2 linked regions of the Alloyangia pacifica genome follow. The protein of the gene in region 2 interacts with the protein of the main gene of each other region in a pairwise test. Links are inferred from orthologs where the notes say so. Each region holds a gene or a part of one and is shown on either strand. Other genes may lie near its edges.

Region 1 (7,401 bases), 310 kb from region 2 along the record:
CACGGACCGATCACCCACCCACCGTCTCGGACGAAATCGAGGGCCGCGACGAATCGTGCGCTGCCCTCGTCTGCTCCGCTTAAAGGGTTTTGTGTCCCTTGCCAAGGGCAGAAGCACCCCGTTGCGGAGGCGCGCATCCTACCACCGGTTCGCAAAGATGCAATGCACCAGCGAACCGCTCGAAGGCTTGACCGTCCGCTTGACGTCCCTTAAGTGCATCCGAGCCGAAAAACGTCAGGCCGGTTGGTCAGCCCGGCCCCCGCTTCCCGCGGGAGTTAGTCGTTCCACAAACCCGCGGCGCCCTGCTCATACGGGGCGCGTGGAGTGTTCCGAACGGATCGGCCCTCGGACGCGCCCTGCCCTTCGCATGTCGCCACAGGAAACCCGATGACCACACCCCGTTCCACCCTCATACTCGCGCAGCTGTTCATCTCGGGCAGCATGTCCTTTCTGATGACCCTGATCTTCAGCGCCATCCCGCTGCGGTTCACGTCCAGCTGGATGTCGGTCTGGATGCATTACTGGCTTGCCGCCTGGCCGGCGGCCTTCGCGTTGTCGCTGATCGTCGGGCCGCTCTGCTTCAAGGCATCCTTACTGGTGCTGCGCACCGCGGCGCTCCTGCGCTGAGCCGTCTCCGAAATGCAAAAGGCCCCGCCGTTTTCGGCGGGGCCTTCGCGATCAGATCGGGTCAGATCACTCGACGTTGGCCGAGGTCACGTCCACCGATACGCCCGGACCCATGGTGGAGCTGAGCGAGATCTTCTTCACGTAGGTGCCTTTTGCACCGGTCGGCTTCGCCTTGGCGACAGCATTGACGAAGGCGCGCACGTTCTCGACCAGCTTGGCATCGTCGAACGACGCCTTGCCAACGCCCGCGTGGATCACGCCGGCTTTTTCGACCTTGAACTGAACCTGGCCACCCTTGGCGTCCTTGACGGCCTGGGCAACATCCATGGTCACGGTACCGACCTTGGGGTTCGGCATCAGGTTGCGCGGGCCAAGCACCTTACCCAGACGGCCGACGATCGGCATCATGTCCGGGGTCGCGATGCAGCGGTCGAAGTCGATGGTGCCACCTTGGATGGTTTCCATCAGGTCTTCTGCGCCAACGATGTCCGCGCCGGCGGCCTGGGCTTCGTCAGCCTTGGCGCCACGGGCGAAGACGGCCACGCGCACGGTCTTGCCGGTGCCGTTCGGCAGGCCGACAACGCCGCGGACCATCTGGTCAGCGTGGCGCGGGTCGACGCCGAGGTTCATCGCGATCTCGACGGTCTCGTCGAACTTGGCCGAGGCGTTTGCCTTGATCAGAGCGACTGCGTCTTCGACGCTCAGCTCTTCCTTGCCAGCAAAGGCTTCACGGGCGGCGCGGGTGCGTTTTCCGAGTTTAGCCATCTTATTTCACCTCGATGCCCATGGACTTGGCCGAGCCAAGGATGATCTGCATTGCCTGTTCGACGTCGTTTGCCGACAGGTCCTTCATCTTCGCTTCCGCGATCTCACGGACCTGGGCGACGGTGACGGTGGCAATGGTCTCACGGCCGGGCTTCTCTGCGCCGCGCGGACGGTTGCGCTTGCCGACAGGCTTCAGGCCGGCTGCCTTCTTCAAGTAGTAAGACGCGGGGGGCGTCTTGATGTCCATGGTGAAGGACTTGTCCTGATAGTACGTGATCACGGTCGGGCAGGGTGCACCAACTTCCATGTCCTGCGTCTTGGCGTTGAACGCCTTGCAGAATTCCATGATGTTGATGCCGCGCTGACCCAGCGCGGGGCCGACGGGCGGCGAGGGGTTGGCTTTGCCTGCAGGGATCTGCAGCTTCATCTTGCCAGCGAGTTTCTTGGCCATGTGGCCTCTCCTTTATCCAAATCCCCACGAACGCGTTCGCGAGGGGGTGCTTGGTGTGGTCTGGTCCGGACAGCGCGCTGCCCTCGCCTCCCACCTGAAAGGCGGGGCAAGCCCCGCCGAGACGCTCAGCCCTGCTTCGAGACCTGAGTGAATTCCAGTTCGACCGGGGTCTCCCGGCCGAAGATCGACACCGAGACGCGCAGGCGCTGGTTGTCGTCGTCGACGCCCTCGACCATACCGTCGAAGCCCTCGAAGGGGCCGTCGTTGACCTTGACGCGCTCGCCCACCTCGAAGTGGATGAGGGTGCGCGGGGCTTCCTCGCCTTCCTGCACCCGGCCGAGGATCGCCTGAACTTCGGCGTCACGCATCGGCATCGGGCGGCCCTGCGGGCCAAGGAAACCGGTCACCCGGTTGATCGAGTTGACCAGGTGATACCCCCGGTCAGACATTTCCATGTGCACCAGCACGTAGCCGGGCATGAAACGGCGCTCGGTCGTAACCTTCTTGCCGCGGCGGATCTCGATGACCTCCTCGGTCGGCACGAGAACTTCGTCGATCTGGTCCTCAAGCGCCTGTTCGGCCACCGCCTGCCGGATCTGTTCCGCGATCTTCTTCTCGAAGTTCGACAGAACGCTCACCGAATACCACCGCTTCGCCATCTGGCCCCTCTTCGTTACCTTGACCGCCCGAAGGGGCCGTCCGTTCAGATGCGCGCCGTTCCGGCGTGCCATTTCGGGGCGCCGATGCGTCCCGCCCCAAAAGAAAACCGGCGTGCAACCGAATCGCTGCACGCCCGCTTTGGGAAGTGGTCTGTGCAGTACCCCCGCTGCGTCCCGAATTCAAGGGCCGGCCCGGAATGTCTCCGTTTGGGCACCGCGGCGCGGCGGAACCCTCTCTTCTAGGCGGAAATTTCTATGGGATGTCCGACAGCGGCGGACAGGGGCGGCGCCCAAAAGCCGGGCGCGCCCTGCGCGCCCGCGCGATGCTCAGCCGAAGAAGGAGAGCAGGCCCTGCAGGCCGGTGCGGATCAGGATGTCGACGAGCGCGAAGAAGATCGCCGTAAGCGTCGCCATCACGAAAACGGTGACCGTGGTCAGGATCACTTCGCGACGGGTCGGCCAGGCGATCTTGCCGATCTCGGACCGCGTCTGCTGAATGAACTGGAGCGGGTTGGTCATGCAGGTCTGCCTTGCGGGAAATCCTCGGTTGGCGGGTCGTATAAGCCCTGCCGCGCGCCGATACAAGCGGAGTCCGCCAGTCTCCGCATCTCGGTGATCACGCAACCGGTGACGCGCAAAACGATTTTCTGATCCATCGTCGTCGCAACGTTACGGAACCCCCGTCGCCCTGGCACGTTTGCGCGCGTCTGAGCCCGGCAACGCGGGCCGCAAGGGCGGAGCGCGCGGCCACACGGAAAATTGCGCCGCCTTCTTTCGGGAACGGTCTGCAAAGCCATTGAGTTGGGTGCCCAGAAACAACGTGCAGCTGCACCGCTCGCACGGCGACCACAAACACCTTTACGGAGGACTTTCCATGAAACGCTTTCTTGCCATGACCGCCCTGACCTCGGTTCTTGCCACCGGCGCACTTGCCGCGACCGAAGAGCAGGCAAATCTGATCAACACCTATGCGCCCGACGTCGACGTAATGACGCTCACTGACACCCAGGTCATCGAGGCCATGGCGATCGCCAACAGCGGTGGGTCGGACAACCAGAAGCGCGAAGGCATTGAGACCATTGCCATGCGCGAGTCGGCCCCGATGACCTTCTCCGCCGAGCAGATGGCCCAGATCGAGGAATACCTGCCGGCGGAACAGGTGATGATGATGACCGGTGACCAGCGCGGCGATGCGCTCGCAATCATCAGCGGCGCAAGCACGGATGAAGACATCCGCGCAAAACTCGCGGCTCTCGGTGACGACATCACCCCTGCCCTCACCCCCGCAGAAATCTCCCGCGTCGAGACGCTTGCTCCCGAGGCAGACCTCACCGTCCTGACCCCGGAGCAGGTCGCCAAGATCCGCGCGCTGATCTACACCGACGACAGCGATGGCCAGCTGAAGGGCCGTCTGCTCGACGTCGTGTCCTAAGCCACCGTCTCCAGCGCCTGGTGCAAAAGCGTGCCGGGCTCTGAATTCCTTTGGATTGGCCGCCCTGCAGACGCGGGGCGGCCAATTATCATGATGGGAAGCGCCTTCTTTCGGTGGACATGCTGCGGATTGTCAGTAGGCCCGACGCTCACTAGGGTAAACCTCGGCATTCCCGAGGAGCACATCCAATGCGCGAGCGGAGCTTCGGAAAAACGATCAAGACGTTGCTTCTGGCGCTGCTGAATGCCACGCTGCTTCTCGTCGCCCTCTGCCTCTTCCTCGCGCTGCAGCTCGGCAATCGCATCGAGGACATCACCAGCAGCTTTGCCGAGAATCTCGTCACGATAGACCCGTTGCGCCAGGAGCTTGGCGCGATCACCTCTGAGGTGGTCGGCTTGCGGGGTGATCTCGCTGCACTGCGCGCGGGCAGCGGCGCGATGGGCACCGAGGCTGCCCAAAACATCTCCGCCCGGCCCGACCTTCTGGAGATCCGGATCGACGAGGCAGCGCAGCGCGCCGATGGCCTGCTGAACAGCCCCGAACGGCTGGTTGATCGCGCCGTCGACCGGGCGGCGGACCAGCTCAGGCAGGGCCTGGGCCCGCTCCGCGGCTGCGCCCCTACCGCCGAGACCTCCCTTCTCGCGCCGGGATTGGGCGCTCCGCCGGCAACACCGGCACGCCCAGTCCAAGGCCAAGGCCAAGGCGGTTGAGATGCCCGGACCCTTTACGCTTGAACGCAAAAAGCGCCCCTTGGGGCGCTGAGCGTGGTGTTTTTTTGGTGGTGTTGGTTGCGGGAGCAGGATTTGAACCTGCGACCTTCAGGTTATGAGCCTGACGAGCTACCGGGCTGCTCCATCCCGCGACAGGATGAGATCGTTTAGGAGAGATACTGTGGGTTTTACTAGGTTTGGCGGTGACCTACTCTCCCACGTCTTGAGACGCAGTACCATTGGCGCGGCAGCACTTAACGGCCGGGTTCGGAATGGAGCCGGGTGTTTTGCTTGCGCTATGACCACCAAACCGAGAAAAACCCACGTTGTCGCGCTGTTTTGAGCGCGACGTGGACCAAGTCAGGTATTTTGTAGGGGTTGTATGCTTCGTCTGATCTGGAACAGCCTTGCTGTTCCTGGATCGGATCAAGCCTATCGGGCCATTAGTACCGGTCAGCTGAACGCATTGCTGCGCTTACACCTCCGGCCTATCGACGTGGTGGTCTTCCACGGCCCTCAGGGATACCTTGTTTTGAGGGGGGCTTCCCGCTTAGATGCCTTCAGCGGTTATCCTGTCCGATCATAGCTACCCAGCACTGCCGTTGGCACGACAACTGGTCCACCAGTGGATCGTTCACCCCGGTCCTCTCGTACTAGGGGCAACTCCTCTCAAGTATCCTACACCCACGGCAGATAGGGACCGAACTGTCTCACGACGTTCTAAACCCAGCTCACGTACCTCTTTAAATGGCGAACAGCCATACCCTTGGGACCTGCTCCAGCCCCAGGATGAGATGAGCCGACATCGAGGTGCCAAACACTGCCGTCGATATGGACTCTTGGGCAGTATCAGCCTGTTATCCCCGGCGTACCTTTTATCCGTTGAGCGATGGCCCTCCCACTTGGGACCACCGGATCACTATGGCCGTCTTTCGACTCTGCTCGACTTGTCAGTCTTGCAGTCAGGCTGGCTTCTGCCATTGCACTCAACGAGCGATTTCCGACCGCTCTGAGCCAACCTTCGCGCGCCTCCGTTACGCTTTAGGAGGCGACCGCCCCAGTCAAACTACCCGCCACACAGGGTCCCGGAACCCGATAAGGGATCGCGGTTAGACATCAAGCAATGCAAGGGTGGTATCTCAAGGGAGGCTCCACAGACACTGGCGTGTCTGCTTCGAAGCCTACCACCTATCCTGCACATGCATGGCCTGATGCCAGTGTGAAGCTGTAGTAAAGGTGCACGGGGTCTTTCCGTCTAACCGCGGGAAGCCTGCATCTTGACAGGCAATTCAATTTCGCTGAGTCGATGTTGGAGACAGCGGGGAAGTCGTTACGCCATTCGTGCAGGTCGGAACTTACCCGACAAGGAATTTCGCTACCTTAGGACCGTTATAGTTACGGCCGCCGTTTACCTGGGCTTCAATTCAGAGCTCTCACCCCTCCTTTTAACCTTCAGGCACCGGGCAGGCGTCAGACCCTATACGTCGTCTTGCGACTTCGCAGAGCCCTGTGTTTTTAGTAAACAGTCGCCACCCCCTGGTTTGTGCCCCCAGCCAAAACTTGCGTTGAAACTGGGCCTCCTTCTCGCGAACTTACGGAGGTATTTTGCCGAGTTCCTTCAACATCGTTCTCTCAAGCGCCTTGGTATTCTCTACCAGTCCACCTGTGTCGGTTTAGGGTACGGTCTCAAAGTGGGGCTATTTCCAGGAACCGCTCAGCAGCCCTTCCAATCCGATAAGGAAGAACGACCTTTGCGATCCGTCACCACCACATGGCCCAGGAATATTGACCTGGTTCCCATCGACTACGCCTTTCGGCCTCGCCTTAGGGGCCGGCTTACCCTGCTCAGATTAGCTTTAAGCAGGAACCCTTGGACTTTCGGCGAGAGTGTCTCTCACACTCTTTGTCGCTACTCATGTCATCATTCTCGCTAGTGATCTCTCCACCGGATGCCTTACAGCCCGGCTTCACAGAAAGGACTATCTCCTCCATTACATCCCGAAGGATGCAGAAGAGGAGGAGTCCTATGTCACACTACGCTCCGCTACCATGCGCTATGCGCATCCTCGGCTTCGGCTCATGGCTTGAGCCCCGTTACATCTTCGCCGCAGGACAACTTAATTAGACCAGTGAGCTGTTACGCTATCTTTAAAGGATGGCTGCTTCTAAGCCAACCTCCTGGTTGTTTTGGTCGTCCCACCTGCTTTCCCACTTAGCCATGAATTGGGGGCCTTAGCCGGAGGTCAGGGTTGTTTCCCTCTCCACTACGGGCGTTAGCACCCGCAGTGTGTCTGCCATCTAGTACTCCCTGGTATTCGGAGTTTGGTTAGGATCAGTAAGCCTGTGGGGCCCCATTACCCATCCAGTGCTCTACCCCCAGGGGTATTCGGATGACGCTCTACCTAAATAGATTTCGCGGAGAACCAGCTATCTCCGAGTTTGATTGGCCTTTCACCCCTAGGCACAACTCATCCCGACCTTTTTCAACAGGTGTGGGTTCGGACCTCCAGTTAGTGTTACCTAACCTTCATCCTGGTCATGCCTAGATCACTCGGTTTCGGGTCTGATCCATCTAACTCGACGCCCTATTAAGACTCGCTTTCGCTGCGCCTACACCTAACGGCTTAAGCTTGCTAGATAGACCAAGTCGATGACCCATTATACAAAAGGTACGCCGTCAGCTCTCGAGGAGCCTCCGACTGATTGTAGGCGTTCGGTTTCAGGTACTGTTTCACTCCCCTCGTCGGGGTGCTTTTC
Region 2 (7,584 bases):
TGCCGCCCTCGCGAAAGGTCAGCGTGTTCGCCGCACCGATAAGCGTCGCCCGGTCCGAGACCATGTCGGCGATCTCCATCACCCGCTCCTTGTGCGGAATGGTGATGTTCACACCCACAAAGCCGATCTCGGGCAGCAGGCGCAGCGTTTCTTCCAGCTTCGCTGCCGGCACGTCCATCGGGATGTAGTGCCCGGAAAGCCCGTAGCTTTTCAGCCAGTGCCCGTGCAGCCGAGGAGAACGGGAATGCGCGATGGGTGAGCCAATGACACCCGCAAGAGGGATCCGCTCGCCGCTCATCCGGCAATCACCCCGCGCACTTCCAGAAAGCCCAGAAGCTCCAGCAGCGGCAGCCCCAGAATGGTGAAATGGCTTCCCTCGATACTCGCAAACAGTCGCACGCCTTCCTCCTCCAGCTTGAAACCACCCACGGACGTGCGCAGGCTCTCCCAGTTTCTCTCTATATAGTCATCAAGATAGGCTTCCGAGAAAGCCCGCATCTTGAGACGTGCAACGCCGACGTGGCGCCAGACCGGCTCGCCAGCCTCGTAGATGACCGCCGCCGACAGAAGCTGCAGCCGCTGGTCGCGAAGCTCCAGGAGCTGGGCACGGGCCTCTTCGGGGCTTTCGGGCTTGGAATAGAGCTTGCCGTTGCAGCTCAGCACCTGGTCGCAGCCAAGCACCAGCGCGCCGGGGACGCGGGCCGACACCTTGCGCGCCTTATACTCGGCCAGCGCGTCCGCCACGTCGCGCGGCGCGGCGCCCTCCGCCAGAAGCGAATCGCGAATCGAGGATTCATCGACGCGCGCCACTTCGATTCCGAAAGGAACGCCGGCGGAGCGCAGCATTTCGGCGCGGATCTGGGAGCCGGAGGCGAGGACGAGCGGAAGACTCATGGGGATAAACCTGTTCGCAGACTTGGGCCTTTGTCAGGGGAAGCTTCTGGGGAAAATCGCCCCCGGTTTCAAGGCTGGGGAGATCTCTTCAGGCTCACGTCGAGTCGCGGTGATTCCTGAGTCTGTGGGCTTGGATAACTCCGCGCTGTGGAGAACCGGATCCGACCGGATCTCTCCAAGATCTGTCCACAATGGGGTATCACGCGTTATAAGGGCTTATTTATATGATCCAAACATAGTTTCACCCAAAGCAGATCCGACAGATCTCCGCAGATCTATCCACAGAAGGATCCGCCGTGGACAGAGCTCCGTGAAACATTTGATCCACCGGAGTCGGGTTACCTATAATCAAAATCATCTCTTCTTTTCTTTATTTAATTTTTTGAAATCTAGGCGGGCTGGCACCGAACCGCTCCGGGAATTGACTTCGACCGGGGGAGGGGATAGGCATCTTCTCAACACCTGTTCTGGTGGGACCTTCCCAAAAGACACACGCAGATAGCTGCGAAACGACGGCCGATCGCGGCCCGGAGGAATTCATGACTGATGCCGATATCGTCGAGCGTCTGAACCTGTCCGATCTCAAGGCGCAGAGCCCGAAGGATCTCCTGGCGATGGCCGAGGAGCTCGAGATCGAAAACGCATCGACGATGCGCAAGGGCGAGATGATGTTCCAGATCCTGCGCGAGCGCGCAGACGAAGGCTGGACCATCTTCGGAGATGGCGTTCTCGAAGTGCTGCAGGATGGCTTCGGCTTCCTGCGTTCGCCCGAGGCGAACTACCTGCCGGGCCCCGATGACATCTATGTCTCGCCAGACATGATCCGGAAATACTCGCTGCGCACCGGCGACACCATCGAAGGCGAGATCCGTGCGCCCGACAACGAAGAGCGCTACTTCGCGCTGGTCGACGTCTCGGCGATCAACTTCGAGGATCCGGACCGCGCCCGTCACAAGATCGCCTTCGACAACCTGACGCCGCTCTATCCCGACGAGCGCCTGAAAATGGAAGTCGAGGATCCGACGATCAAGGACAAGTCGGCCCGGATCATCGATCTGGTCGCGCCCATCGGCAAGGGTCAGCGTTCGCTCATCGTGGCGCCGCCGCGGACCGGTAAGACGGTGCTGCTGCAGAACATCGCCAACTCGATCGAGAAGAACCACCCCGAGTGCTATCTGATCGTTCTGCTGATCGACGAACGCCCCGAGGAAGTCACCGACATGCAGCGCTCGGTGAAAGGCGAGGTCGTCTCCTCGACCTTCGACGAACCGGCGACCCGTCACGTGGCCGTCTCGGAGATGGTTATCGAGAAAGCCAAGCGACTCGTCGAACATAAACGAGATGTTGTGATTCTTCTCGACTCGATCACAAGACTTGGTAGGGCGTTCAACACCGTCGTGCCGTCGTCGGGCAAAGTCCTGACCGGCGGTGTCGATGCGAACGCGCTGCAGCGTCCGAAGCGTTTCTTTGGTGCCGCGCGGAACATCGAAGAGGGTGGCTCGCTCACCATCATCGCGACCGCGCTGATCGACACCGGCTCGCGCATGGACGAGGTGATCTTCGAAGAGTTCAAGGGCACCGGCAACTCGGAGATCGTGCTCGACCGCAAGGTCGCCGACAAACGCGTCTTCCCGGCGATCGACATTCTCAAGTCGGGCACCCGGAAAGAGGACCTGCTCACAGACAAGGTCGACCTGCAGAAGACCTTCGTGCTGCGCCGGATCCTCAACCCGATGGGGACGACCGACGCCGTCGAATTCCTGCTCTCCAAGCTCAAGCAGACGAAGACCAACGGCGAGTTCTTCGACTCGATGAACAGCTAAACATAAACCGCAAAGGAGGCGGGGATGGATACGATCTTCGCACTTGCCAGCGCGGTCGGCAAAGCAGGCGTTTCCGTGGTGAGGGTTTCCGGACCCTCGGCATGGGACGCCTGTTCTCGTCTTTGCGGCGATGTGCCAGCGCCGCGCCGCAGCGCGCTGCGCAAGCTGACCGACGGGGCAGGGCAAGTGCTCGACGAAGCGCTGGTGCTGACCTTCGAGGCAGGCAAGAGTTTCACCGGCGAGCAGGTCGTCGAGTTTCACCTGCACGGCAGCATCGCCATCCTGCGAGCGGTTCTTCGTGAACTTGCCGCCATAGAGGGGGTTCGCCAGGCTGAACCGGGCGAATTCACGCGCCGGGCGCTGGAACACGACCGGTTGGATCTGACCCAGGTCGAGGCGCTGGCGGATCTAATTGAGGCCGAAACAGAAAGCCAGCGGACCCAGGCGATGACCATTTTCGCCGGTGCCCTCGGCCAGAAGGTCGAGTTCTGGCGCGAGGAACTGATCTTCGCGGCCTCTCTGCTCGAGGTGACGATAGATTTCGCCGATGAAGAGGTGCCGGTCGACGTCAGCGACGATGTGCGCTCGGCGCTGATCAAGGTGAAAGGCGAACTCGAGCGTGGGCTCGCGGGCGTTGACGCTGCGGAACGTATCAGATCCGGCTTCGAGGTCGCGATCATTGGGCGACCGAATGTCGGAAAATCAACTCTTCTCAATGCCTTGGCGGGACGTGACGCTGCGATAACCTCGGAACATGCGGGCACGACCCGTGATGTCATCGAAGTCCGCATGGAAATTGCCGGCCTCCCGGTGACGCTCCTTGATACGGCGGGGTTGCGCGAGGCGGCAGATCCGGTCGAGAAAATCGGCATTCAGCGCGCCCGCGATCGCGCCGAACTGGCGGATCTGCGGGTCTTCCTTTTGGAGGCCGACGAGATGCTGGACGTCGTTCCGCGCAAGGCCGACATCGTCCGCCGCTCCAAGGGAGATCTGTCCGGCGACGCGCAGGCGATTTCCGCGGCCACCGGGCAGGGGATCGAGGCGCTGATTTCCGAGATTGGCGCCACGCTTTCCGAGCGCGTTCAATCCAGCGGCCTCGCGACGCGGGAGCGACATCGAATTGCCTTCCAAGAAGGTGCCGATGCGCTCAAAACCGCGCTGGAATTGCTTGATTTCGGACCCGAGCGGTACGATATCGCTGCAGAGGAAGTCCGGGTCGCGATTCGACGCCTCGAGGCCTTGATCGGCCGCGTCGATGTGGAAAATCTGCTGGACAAGATCTTCTCGAGCTTCTGCCTGGGTAAGTAAGGAGTGTTTCACGTGAAACAACTCGATTTCGACGTCGTCGTCGTTGGCGGCGGACATGCAGGCACCGAGGCCGCCGCGGCTTCGGCGCGAATGGGCGCAAAGACGGCGCTTGTCACCCTGACCCGAGGCGGGATTGGGGTCATGTCGTGCAATCCGGCCATCGGCGGCCTCGGAAAAGGCCATTTGGTGCGCGAAATCGACGCCATGGATGGCGTGATGGGCCGCGTCGCTGACCGAGCTGGCATCCAGTTCCGTCTTTTGAACCGCCGCAAAGGCCCGGCGGTCCAGGGGCCGCGTACCCAGGCCGACAGGAAGCTCTACCGCGACGCCATGCTGCGCGAGATGGAAGCCGCACCGAACCTTTCCATTGTGGAAGGGGAGGTCACGGATCTGCTGAAGACGGGGGATCTCGTTCAAGGCGTCGCCCTTGCGGACGGATCCGAGCTCAAATCCGGCGCCGTGGTGCTGACCACGGGCACGTTTCTGCGCGGTGTTATCCACATTGGCGATCAGAAGCGTCCCGGCGGCCGCATGGGCGACAAGCCGGCCGTAAAATTGGCTGAGCGTCTAGATGAAATGGCGTTGCCGCTGGGTCGTCTGAAGACTGGAACACCGCCGCGTCTCGACGGCCGAACGATCGATTGGGATCGTCTCGACAGCCAGCCCGGTGACGATGATCCGGCGATGTTCTCGTTTCTGTCGAAGACGCCCTTCGTGCGGCAAATATCCTGCGGGATCACCCATACAAACGCGCGCACGCACGAGCTGATCCGTGACAATCTTTCGCGGTCCGCCATGTATGGTGGCCATATCGAAGGGATTGGCCCGCGCTACTGCCCGTCGATCGAGGATAAGATCGTGCGCTTCGCGGATAAGGAATCTCATCAGATTTTCCTTGAACCAGAGGGACTTGACGACCACACGGTCTATCCAAACGGGATCTCGACGTCGCTGCCTGAAGACGTTCAGGAGGCCTATGTCCACTCCATCGTCGGTCTCGAAGAGGCAAGGATCCTTCAGCCTGGATACGCCATCGAGTATGATTTCGTCGATCCCCGGGCGCTTGATCTGCGGCTTTCGGTCAAATCCTGCTCGGGGCTCTACCTCGCAGGGCAGATCAACGGCACCACGGGCTACGAGGAGGCCGCAGCCCAGGGATTGGTTGCGGGCCTGAACGCGGCTGCGCAGAGCCTTGGTCGGGACGAAATCACCTTCAGTCGCGCCGAAAGCTACATCGGCGTGATGATTGACGATCTCACGTCTCGCGGGGTGACGGAGCCCTATCGCATGTTCACATCGCGGGCAGAGTTCCGCCTCTCGCTCCGCGCGGACAATGCCGACCAACGTCTGACGCCCATGGCGATGCAGCTTGGTTGTGTCTCGCAAGAGCGCAAGGTGGCTTTCCTGGAGAAGGCTGAAAAGCTCGAAGAGGGTAGGGGGCTGCTGACTGAAATCACCATGACCCCGCGTGAGTTGGCTGATCTGGGGCTTAAGATGAATGCAGACGGCGCGCGACGCAGCTTGTTCCAGCTCCTCTCGTACCCGGATATTTCGATGGAGTTCCTGCGCGCGCATGTGCCGGATCTATCGGCGATAAATGGAGAAATCGGCGAGCAGCTTGCAAAGGATGCCCTCTACGCCAACTACATTGACCGGCAAAAGCGCGATGTGGAAGCGTTGAAACGGGATGAGACCTACCAGGTCCCGACGGACTTCGATTTTTCGACCATCGAAGGCCTTTCGACCGAGCTGAAACAGAAGCTGGCGCGCGCGAAGCCCTCCACCCTGGCGCAAGCGGCGAAAGTTGACGGGATGACACCTGCAGCCCTCTCGCTCCTGCTCATCCGGTTGCGTCGGAACGACAAGGCGCGTAGCGCATGAGGGAATTGGACCTTGGGGGCGGGCTCAGTGTTTCACGTGAAACATGGGACCGCCTCGACCACTACACGGATCTTCTGAAGAAGTGGAACCCCAAGATCAACCTCGTCTCGCCGTCAACCTTGGCGGAAGCCTGGACGCGGCACATCGTGGATTCCGCGCAAATCTGGGGTATTCCACAGGAATATCCCCAGCACTGGGCGGACTTGGGCGCTGGTGGCGGCTTTCCTGGACTGGTCATCGCCATCCTCCGCGATGAGTTCGCACCTGGAATGACGGTGACACTGGTCGAGAGCGATCAGAGGAAATGCGCTTTCCTGCGCACCGTTCTTCGCGAAACGGGAGTCGAGGCCACCGTCGAGGCCCGCAGAATCGACGAAATTGCTCCGCTTGGCGCGGATCTGCTGAGCGCCCGCGCGCTGGCTTCGCTCGACAAACTTCTTGGCTTTGCCGACCGCCATATGTGCAAGACTGGCAGCGCACTCTTTCCCAAGGGGGCCCAAGCCGAAAAAGAAATCGCAGAGGCACGCAAGATGTGGCAGTTTGATCTGGAACGGCATACTAGTCTTACGGATCCTCACGCGGTTGTCTTGCAAATCGGAGCTCTGACTCATGTCTGATACCTTCCGGCCCGGCGCGGCCAAGATCGTTGCCATTGCCAACCAGAAGGGGGGCGTTGGCAAGACCACGACCACGATCAACCTCGGCGCGGCGCTTGCAGAGCGCGGTCTGAAAGTGTTGATCGTCGATCTTGACCCGCAGGGGAACTCGTCGACGGGGCTTGGGATCGAGCCTGAGGCGCGGGAATACACCGCCTACGAGCTTCTGCTCGAGGATGCGCCGCTGTCGGACATGATCCTCGAAACCGAAACCGCCAATCTGAGGCTGATCCCCGCGACGGTGGACCTCGCCTCGGCCGATATCGAGCTGGTGGCGAACGAGAAGCGCAGCTTCCTGCTGCATGACGCGCTGCGGCAGGCCGAGATGGCTCAGTTCGGGTTCGACTTCATCCTGATCGACTGCCCGCCGTCGCTCAACCTGCTGACGGTCAACGCGATGGTTGCCGCGCATTCGATCCTGGTGCCGCTTCAGAGCGAGTTTTTCGCGCTGGAGGGTCTGTCGCAGCTGATGTTGACGATCCGCGAAGTGCGCCAAAGCGCCAACCCCGAGCTGCGGATTGAGGGCGTGGTGTTGACCATGTTCGACGCGCGCAACAACCTGTCGCGCATGGTCGAGGAAGATGCGCGCGCCAACCTCGGCGATCTGGTGTTCAACACGGTGATCCCGCGCAACGTGAGGGTCAGCGAGGCGCCGTCCTATGCCTGCCCGGTGCTGACCTATGACACGAATTCCAAGGGCGCGCTGGCCTATCGGGCGCTCGCCGACGAGCTGCTGCGCAACAATGCGCAGATGGCGGCATAAGAGAAAATTCGAGACGAGAGGGCAGTTATGGCAGAGAAGCGCGAAATGCGTCGGGGACTCGGGCGAGGGCTGTCGGCTCTGATGTCGGATGTGGATGTGCGGCCCGCGGTGATCCCCGAGGAAGAGGCGTCGCCGCGCCAGCCCGATCGGATGATTCCGATCGAGAAGCTTTTCCCGAACAAGGACCAGCCGCGCCGGACCTTCACGCCGGATCAGCTGAACGAGCTCTCGGAATCGATCCGGGCCAAGGGGATCATCC

The links.
Region 1: the proteins of rho (region 2) and nusG interact in binary tests that used the Escherichia coli proteins (3 or more experiments, as listed by UniProt). The link is inferred for Alloyangia pacifica from one-to-one orthologs.

What each region holds. Positions count from the first base shown.
Region 1 is NZ_CP022189.1:450,438-457,838, reverse strand. Bases 736-3,468 are described here. They hold nusG (transcription termination/antitermination protein NusG), read right to left. Parts: upstream 2,503-3,468; coding sequence 1,969-2,502; downstream 736-1,968. Other genes in these bases: CEW88_RS02175 (hypothetical protein), read left to right, coding at 3,377-3,468; secE (preprotein translocase subunit SecE), read right to left, coding at 2,830-3,021; rplK (50S ribosomal protein L11), read right to left, coding at 1,394-1,843; rplA (50S ribosomal protein L1), read right to left, coding at 736-1,392. Also shown: CEW88_RS02200 (DUF2798 domain-containing protein), read left to right, coding at 388-627; more of rplA, read right to left, coding at 694-735; more of CEW88_RS02175, read left to right, coding at 3,469-3,934; CEW88_RS02170 (hypothetical protein), read left to right, coding at 4,123-4,644. UniProt on the Escherichia coli protein: Part of the processive rRNA transcription and antitermination complex (rrnTAC). The complex forms an RNA-chaperone ring around the RNA exit tunnel of RNA polymerase (RNAP).
Region 2 is NZ_CP022189.1:137,357-144,940, reverse strand. Bases 660-3,575 are described here. They hold rho (transcription termination factor Rho), read left to right. Parts: upstream 660-1,433; coding sequence 1,434-2,717; downstream 2,718-3,575. Other genes in these bases: mnmE (tRNA uridine-5-carboxymethylaminomethyl(34) synthesis GTPase MnmE), read left to right, coding at 2,742-3,575; CEW88_RS00610 (Maf family protein), read right to left, coding at 660-894. In the rest of the region: CEW88_RS00615 (shikimate dehydrogenase), read right to left, coding at 1-298; more of CEW88_RS00610, read right to left, coding at 295-659; more of mnmE, read left to right, coding at 3,576-4,025; tRNA uridine-5-carboxymethylaminomethyl(34) synthesis enzyme MnmG, read left to right, coding at 4,029-5,906; 16S rRNA (guanine(527)-N(7))-methyltransferase RsmG, read left to right, coding at 5,903-6,523; CEW88_RS00585 (ParA family protein), read left to right, coding at 6,516-7,325; CEW88_RS00580 (ParB/RepB/Spo0J family partition protein), read left to right, coding at 7,353-7,584. UniProt on the Escherichia coli protein: Facilitates transcription termination by a mechanism that involves Rho binding to the nascent RNA, activation of Rho's RNA-dependent ATPase activity, and release of the mRNA from the DNA template.